One region of the Marinobacter sp. AN1 genome, then DNA from elsewhere that is predicted to be linked to it. Evidence: predicted binding sites of a transcription regulator. Region 1 holds the regulator's gene; the other holds the start of a gene.
What was found. Region 1 encodes LexA, which represses DNA repair genes until DNA is damaged. Its sites were predicted from a motif close to CTGTNTNNNNANACAG; they were not measured.
Positions count from the first base shown of each region.

Region 2: the regulator LexA is predicted to act here: its motif matches at 2,459-2,474, upstream of recN (DNA repair protein RecN).

Region 1 covers NZ_CP110342.1:2,837,640-2,841,839, forward strand. Annotated here, with positions in the region: gene LJ360_RS13025 (sigma-54 dependent transcriptional regulator) at 1-59, opposite strand, end outside; gene LJ360_RS13030 (SOS cell division inhibitor) at 276-608, opposite strand; gene LJ360_RS13035 (DUF6586 family protein) at 849-1,322, shown strand; gene LJ360_RS13040 (hypothetical protein) at 1,349-1,609, shown strand; gene LJ360_RS13045 (cell division inhibitor SulA) at 1,628-2,047, opposite strand; gene lexA (transcriptional repressor LexA) at 2,101-2,718, opposite strand; gene LJ360_RS13055 (amidoligase family protein) at 2,935-3,930, shown strand; gene LJ360_RS13060 (gamma-glutamyl-gamma-aminobutyrate hydrolase family protein) at 3,923-4,200, shown strand, end outside.
Region 2 covers NZ_CP110342.1:833,320-837,519, forward strand. Annotated here, with positions in the region: gene fur (ferric iron uptake transcriptional regulator) at 100-513, shown strand; gene recN (DNA repair protein RecN) at 738-2,414, opposite strand; gene LJ360_RS03785 (ISL3 family transposase) at 2,590-3,819, shown strand; partial or broken gene grpE (nucleotide exchange factor GrpE) at 3,971-4,200, shown strand, end outside.

The DNA of each region.
Region 1 (4,200 bases):
AGATCCCTGGCCCGTGAGTCATCCCTGCTCAGCACCAGCACAGTATCGGTCATCGACATTCAGATTGAATCTCTTGGTCAGCACAGCATGGAAAACGGACACGGGCCCGGGGAAGCCCTGATCCGTCCGGCGATATTGTTTGAGCGCTATTTAAGACGTTTAATCGGTGAGAGTCAATTTTATGACGCGGGTCACACAGTTATCGCAGGATGCGACCTGATATGACGGAAATCTCCCTCAATCTACCAGTGTCCAGGACGCTAGTGTCCCGGACTCTAGGAACGGTCCCGCCCCGACACCCTGGCGTAGGTGCTGGCTGCCTTGCGGTTCTGCCCTACCTGCTCCAGCGCCTCCCTGGCTTCGTCGCGGGCTTCGCGTGCCCTTGAGTCCGCCTGCTGCACAAACTGCTCCAGGGTGCGCAAACGTTTCTGCACCTCGGTGGGCGCCAGCTGTCTCTGCTCCATGGCATCCATCACCGGGTCAATCAGCGTCCGGACATCCGCGTTGAGCTCACCCAGTCGCGTCCAGTCCCGGGCTTCCAGCGCCCGTTGCAGCTGGTCAATTCGTTCATCCAGCCTTGCAAGGGCTTCATGGGCGTCATTGGTCATGCCAGGCCTCCGTATACTGTCAGGGTTGCCCGAGTTAAGCCGACGGCTTATCCAATTCAGGCAGCTTCGTTCGAGTATACAGGCCACGGCGCTACAAAGTCGCTGCCTGGCCATGGGGAGCCAGGCGAAACAATGCCACACGCAGCCGCGTGCCAGCGCCAGAAAGCGGAAGAAATTGCACACAGATTCTGGTAAGATACCCCGTTAATCAGCGATTCATCCGACGAGGTACAGCCAGCCATGTCAGCACAGTGGCAGACACTGGTGTCACAGAAGCTCTACCTGGCAACCCAGTTGGCCGGACTGTCCCGTAAGCAGGCTTCCGCCACTGATCGGGAAGCCACGTTGCAGGGGGCTATTGAGCTGGCTTTGCGGGCTCGCAAACTGATGTTTGCCCTGGTAGCCCGCTATCACCAGCAAAACCGGGCGACGCCAGCCACCGTGGAAGAGCTGACCACACTCATCGCCGATACGCCGGACGCTGAGCTGTTGACTGACCTGGCCCGCACCCCGGGTAGCTGGCTGAACCACCTGGAGCAGCTGGAGGTCGCCCAGAGCGAGCCTCCGCGGCAGCAGAAAACGGTATCGGAAGAGAATATTATCGCTGTATCGACGGCTGCCGGGCCCGATCGCTCTGCGGACGGCCTGCTGGAAACCCTGGCAGCCATGAAAGCATTCATGACAGACCTGGGCGAGCGCCATGCTGAATGGTAGCAGCCCGGGCTTGATGTAAGGATTCTATGTCACCTTCATTCTTTGAAATTGTACAACTGAGCGACGGCGACTATGCGCTCAAGCGTGTGGACGATGAGTCGGCCCCGCTGGTGAAGATCTCGTTTTCCCAGGAAGCCCGTGAGCTGATGGAAAACCGCGACATGACCGTTGCCCGCGCCATGATCGACGCCGGCATCCAGGCCGTGAGCCACATCAACGATGCTGTAGACTGGGAAGATGCCGACCCGGAGGATTTCGAACTGCACGCCCACCACACCCTGCACTAACCAGGCAACGTTGCGTCATTAGCGGCACCGCAGAATCACCCCGTGGCTCTGGCCGCGGGCAGATGCCTGCTCCAGCGCCCCGAAATCCCGATTCGACAACCGGGTGGTCCACATTACCACCGCATGGCAGGTACCAGCCCCTAATGCCCGCTCTGCCAGCTCAAAAGCGGAATAGTCGCGGCTTGACCTCAGCACCAGCAGCTCGCTGGCAACAATTCCATGCATGGTCTGCCACTTGCTGACCAGCTCCTGGGGCGGGTCGATCCAGGCCAGCCAGCGCCGCTCCTGGTTCAGTTGGGTCAGCATGGGCAACAACAACTGGAAGTTTTCTACCTGCCCCGGCGGCAGAATTACCTCGGTCACGTTTCCACGCGGTTCCGGTGCCGGTTCGGCGACCGGCAGCAACTCTGTGTTTACACTCAAACCCAGCTGTTCCATGACTTCCTCCCGGAATACTACGGGCTGACACCGGATGGCACCAGCCTGAACAATCAATGCACCTGGTGCAGGTCGGACTGTCGAATCACGCCAACCCCGAGGCCCTCAATGACCAGCTCCTGCTCCCGCAGGTCGACGACAATCGGCTCAAAGTCTTCGTTCTCCGCCACCAGGTAAACCTGGGGGCCTTCCCGCCGGTAACGCTTGACCGTGACTTCCTCGCCAACACGGGCTACCACCACCTGGCCGTTGTGGACATCCTGGGTACGGTGCACTGCCAGCAAGTCACCATCGAGTATTCCGATATCCTTCATACTCATGCCCCGCACCCGCAGCAGGTAATCGGCAGACGGGTTGAAGAACTCCGGCTGCAGGGTGCAATAGTCCTCGATGTGTTCCTGGGCAAGGATGGGGCTACCAGCCGCCACCTGGCCGATGACCGGCAGCCCCGGGTCCTGCTCTTCTTCCGGCAGGCGTATGCCACGGCTGGTACCCGGCACCATTTCGATGGCACCCTTGCGAGCCAGTGCTCGCAAATGCTCCTCGGCAGCATTGGCCGAACGGAAGCCCAGCTCTTCAGCAATCTCCGCACGGGTGGGCGGATACCCGGTTTCATCCACGTGACGACGGATGATGTCCAGTACCTGGCTTTGTCTCGCAGTGAGTTTCATGAGCAGTGGCCCTCGTGGCTAGTGCTGGTGTTATATACAGTAACTCAACTTTATACAGTATTCTATCCAGTGTAAACCCCGACACGACTTTTACCCCCGCACAACTGCCTGCGGTGCACAGGTGAACTGTTACCAAGGTTTTTTCCAGCGGGCCGGGAAGCTGTTACATTGACGTACTGACCTCAATCCGGTGCCACTTTCAGGGAGTAAGAATACATGCCAGAGCGCTGCCAGATGCCCGATGTGCTAACGACCGACGAGGGTGAAAAACGTCGGGTGGGCGTGGAAATCGAGATATCGGGCCTGGGCTACGAAAAACTGGTAGCGCTGACGGCCGACCTGCTGGGCGGCAAGGCCAGCACCGCCAGCCGCTACGTCAGCCGGATTGATTCGCCGCTGGGGGAGTTCACTGTCGAACTGGACTCTGACCCGATCAAGGACCTGGACCTTCAGGACCACAGGGTGCCGGAGTCCCTGCGCGAGCTGGGCGGCCATGCCATGGACGTTATTGACTATGCGGCTGAGCGGCTGGTGCCACTGGAAATCGTCTCGCCCCCCATCCCGTTCGAGGCACTGGAGACCATTGAGGCCCTGGTGGATCACCTCCGGGAAGCCGGGGCCGTAGGCAGCCGTGAGGCCATTCTCTATGCCTTCGGCCTGCAGCTGAATCCCGAATTGCCTGCGCTGGACGCAGACACACTGCGCCGCTACCTGCAGACATTCGCGGCACTGTATGACTGGCTGAAGGGCCGTCACCAGCTGGACTTCAGTCGCAAGGTAACCACCTACATTGAACCTTGGGCGAGCAAATACGTCGACAAGCTGGTCGCAGAAGGCTATTCGCCGGATATGGAAACCCTGATGCGGGATTACCTGAAGGATAATCCTACCCGCAACCGGGCCCTCGACCTGCTGCCACTGTTTGCCCATATCAACGCGGACCTGCTGGCAGAATATGTGGAAGACCCTCGCATCAAGTCCCGCCCTACCCTGCATTACCGGCTCCCGGACTGCGACATCGACAACCCCCGCTGGCACTTCTCCACCGTCTGGAACGACTGGGTCGTGCTGGAGCAGGTTGTCGCCAACCCTGAACATCAACAGGAGCTGAACGACCTGTTCCGGGAGAGCCGCACCCTGTCGTTCCGTAACCTCACCAGCACCTGGCGTACCCGCTGCCAGCACTGGCTGGAGAACCGGGGTTATGTCTGAAACCGATAACGCCGCGGAACAGGAAGTACCCGGCCTCACCATCGGCATCAGCGGCCCGTCCCGAAAACGTACGGCAGACCGACTGATTGCCCTGGGGCTGAGGCTCTATGGAGCCCATACCCACTACATCAGGCCCGGTAGCAAGGTCGATGTCTCGCTGCTTGATGGCATCGTGTTGTCCGGTGGCAGTCATATCCATCCGGAACTCTATGGCCAACAGCCAACCATCAATGCGCGCTATGACCGGCTGCGGGACAGTACCGACCAGGT
Region 2 (4,200 bases), 2.0 Mb from region 1:
GACAGATGTCCTTATTGGCTGTAAATGAAACGGTTTATGAGTCGCAATATGGCGCTATAATACCGGAAGCACTGAACACACCAAAGAGCGAACAGCATTATGTCATCTGAAAACGCCGAACTGCGCAAAGTGGGTCTGAAAGTCACGCTGCCCCGGGTGAAGATCTTCAATATCCTGGAAAATGCGGAAGAACACCACCTCAGCGCTGAAGACGTGTACAAGAAGCTGCTGGAGCAGGGTGATGATGTGGGGTTGGCCACCGTCTACCGGGTGCTGACCCAATTTGAAGCGGCCGGGCTGGTACTTCGCCACAATTTTGAGGGTGGCCATGCGGTATTCGAGATGGCGGGCGATGACCACCATGACCATATGGTGTGTACCCAGACTGGTGATGTGATCGAGTTCGTCGATGAAGTCATCGAGGAGCGTCAGCAGAAGATCGCAGCAGAGCACGGCTACGAAATCGTGGACCACAGCCTGATTCTTTACGTGAAGCCGCTGCAGAAATCCTGACCGCTTACCCTCACTGCTTTTCCAGGCATGCGGCCGTCTGTTGGCGGTCTCGTGTGCCTGTGTTACCTGCCAATACCAATTCGCTTTAAAAAACGGTCTAAAAAAAGAGCGCCGGGGCGGCGCTCGAAAAGCTCTCAGGTGAGAAGGGAGTCTGTGAGAGCCGAAGGAACATGCTTCGACCGCCCCGCAGGCGTTACTGCAGGGCGCGTAACCCGCTTAAGGGTTCAGTGATGGGTCGCCTGGCCCTTGGTGTACATTTCCCGGGCGTGTGCCAACGTTTGCTCGGTCATGTCCACCCCGCCCAGCATCCGGGCCACTTCGCTGATTCGTCCCTGATCGTTAAGGGTTTCGATTTTCGAGAAGGTGGCGTCTGCTTCTGTAAACTTGCTGACAAACAGGTGCTGGTGACTCTGGGCCGCCACCTGGGGCAGGTGGGTGACGCAGATGATCTGACCGCTTTCGCCCAGGGATCGCAGCAGGCGACCAACCACTTCCGCAGTACCCCCGCCAATGCCCACATCCACCTCGTCGAACACCAAAGTGGGGGTCGTTGACGTCTGGGCCACGACCACCTGGATAGCCAGGCTGATCCTCGACAGTTCACCGCCAGAGGCCACCTTGGCGAGCGGTCGTGCCGGCTGGCCGGGGTTGGCGCTGATCAGGAACTCGATCTCCTCGTTGCCGGTAGCGCTCGGTTCGTTATCGCTGGTGTCCAGCTGGGTAATGAACTGCATGGTGGGCATGCCCAGTTCGGTCAGCTCAGCGGCGACTCGCTGGTCGAGGGTAACCGCACCTTCGCGGCGGGTGTCGGAAAGCTTGTCCGCAACGGCCTGGTAGGCCTTGCGGTAGTTCTCCACATCGGCTTCCAGCTGTTCCAGGCTGCCCTCGCTGTCATCCAGTTCGGCAAGTTCGTCGCCCAGGCGCTGGTGCAGCTCGGGAAGCTCTTCGGGCTGAATGCGGTGTTTACGGGCCAGTTGATAGATGGCGCTGAGTCGTTCTTCCACTTCCTGCAGGCGCTGTGGATCCGCATCATAGTCTTCCACGAAGTGCGCCAGGTTGCTGCCGGCTTCCGTTAACTGGATCTGTGCCTCGTTCAGCATCTGCAAGGTATCCGCCAGGGCCGGGACTTCCACTGGCAGCTGTTCCAGCTGGGACAGGGCCTGACGCACCAGGTCTGCGGCGCTGGTTTCGTCCTCGGAGCAGAGCATCGACGCCTGGTGGCTGGCCTGGCGCACTGTCTCCGCGTGGCTGAGCTGTTCCTGTTCCTGTTCGAGGCGGGCTTGCTCTCCGTCCTCCAGTGCCAGGCGGTCCAGTTCTTCCACCTGGTAACGCAGCAACTGCAGGCGGGCTTCGGCTTCATCGGCATTCTGCTGGCGGCTCAACAGCCGGTCTCGGGCCTGGTGCCATTGTTTCCAGGCCAGGCGAGTCTTGATGGCCAGGTCTTCCGCGCCGGAGAATTCATCCAGCAGCCGGCGATGGGTGTCCTTTTTCAGCAACGACTGGTGCTGGTGCTGGCTGTGGATGTCCATCAGGGTGGCCCCCAGCTCCTTGAGCTGGTTCAGGGGGCAGGGCTGGCCGTTGATATAGGCCCGTGAGCGGCCGTCACGGCCGATGACCCGTCTGAGGATGCAATCGTTGCCGTCGTCCAGGTCCTGCTCTTCCAACCATTCCCGGGCTTCAGCGATACGGCTGATATCAAAGGTGGCGGTAATGTCGGCACGCTTGGCGCCATGGCGCACAGCGCTGGCATCACCACGGCCTCCCATGGCCAGCCCGAGTGCATCCAGCACGATGGACTTGCCAGCACCGGTCTCACCGGTCAGGGCGGTCATACCCTTCTGGAATTGAAGTTCCACCCGTTCCGCGATGGCGTAATTGGAAACCGTGAGTTGAGTCAGCATGCGGTGTCTCCCTGAGTCACGAATACTGTTGGCGTATACAGTATCTGTGAATATATACAGGTAAAAAGCTGTATGCAAACGGGTCTTCACTTCTTTTAGTGGGCAACCCTTTATTTCCCTGACGTTTTTGGTCACTGTTATCCCATTCGACTAACCCGATGGATGGTGACCAACATTGGATCAATGCACCCTCTACGAGCAGATTCTTGGGCTCTCGGCGCCTTGGTTCGTCTCAGATGTTGAGCTTGATAAAAACCAGAGTGAAGTCGTAGTCCAGGTCGACATAGACAAAGGCACAGCGCTTGTCTGCCCCCGATGTGGCCGTGCCTGCCCGGGTTACGACTCCCGGGAACGTCGTTGGCGCCACCTCGACACCTGTCAGTTTCGAACGCAGGTGGTTGCCCAGGTCCCCCGTGTGCAATGTCCGGAACATGGCTGTCTCACGGTCAGTGTCCCTTGGGCTGAGCAGAACAGCCGGTATACGCTGCTATTCGAAGCCTTCGTCATTAGCTGGCTCAGAGCAGCCTCTATCTCTGCGGTCAGCAAGCAGCTGCGCCTGAGCTGGACTGCCATCGACAACATCATGGAGCGGGCTGTGCGCCGGGGCCTTGCCAATGCGCCTGACCGAGATACGACCCAGCTGGCTGTCGATGAGACCGCATTTCGCAAAGGGCACGATTACGTAACGATCGTCTCCAACGGCCATGGGCAAGTTCTGTCCGTGGAAGACGGCAGGTCTGCACACAGCCTTGGCCGCTTTTACGCCAGCCTGGATGAGCCTCATAAGCAAGAGATCATCTCAATCTCCATGGATATGAGTCCGGCTTATCAGAAAGCGACGTTCGACCATATCGAGAAGGCCCATCGGAAGATCGCGTTCGATCATTTCCATGTCGCGCAGATGCTGACCCGAACGCTTGATGCCACTCGCAAGGCTGATATGAAACGAGCGGATAGCTCTATGCGGCAGGAGATTCATCGAAGTCGATACACTTGGCTACGACACCGTAAGGGCCTCGAAGGGCAGCAGATTCAGCAGATCAGGCAGTTGTCGGATGTACTCAAAGACACCGGTCTGGTGTGGTACCTCAAGGAGAAGGCGCGAGATATCTGGCGCGGCTACCGGGTTAAAGGCGCTCGTGCGGCGTGGCAAGAATGGATTCAAATGGCCCGGGTCACTGAGATTCGAGCTCTGATCTCCACGGCCAATCAACTCGAAATCAAGCTGTTTGGCATCCTCAACGCCATGCGTTTCCGGGCCTCCAATGGACTAGCGGAGGCAATCAACGGTCAGGTTCGAGCTTTAAAGGTCCGGTCCCGGGGATTCCGGAGCAAGGCGAGATTCAAACGGGCAATCTTGTTCCATTATGGCGGGCTGCCTATGGCGCCCAACCCACACGGATAAGTGAAGAGCCATGCAAACCCAGTGGTGCAATTTCTGTGAAACAGCAATGGTTGAAAGCGTTGGTTTGGGCCCCATATCCGTTGGCAAGTTTTCACCATCATTGGTTATTGGCGCGGCCAGCCGCGCACTCAGACACAAGCGGGAGTAGCAGATGAGCGCTGACGAGAATCGCAACGAGAATGTCGATGAAGAGCTGAAGGCGGAAGAGCGCGCCGGCGAGCCGGTTTCCGAGCAGCAGGAAGGGGAAACCCGGATCCGGAGAATGACGTGGATTCCATGGAAGCTCGCATGCAGGAGCTTCAGGACCAGATGCTCAGAACCCAGGCGGAGATGCAGAATGTCCGTCGTCGTGCGGAAATCGACGTCGAGAAAGCCCACAAG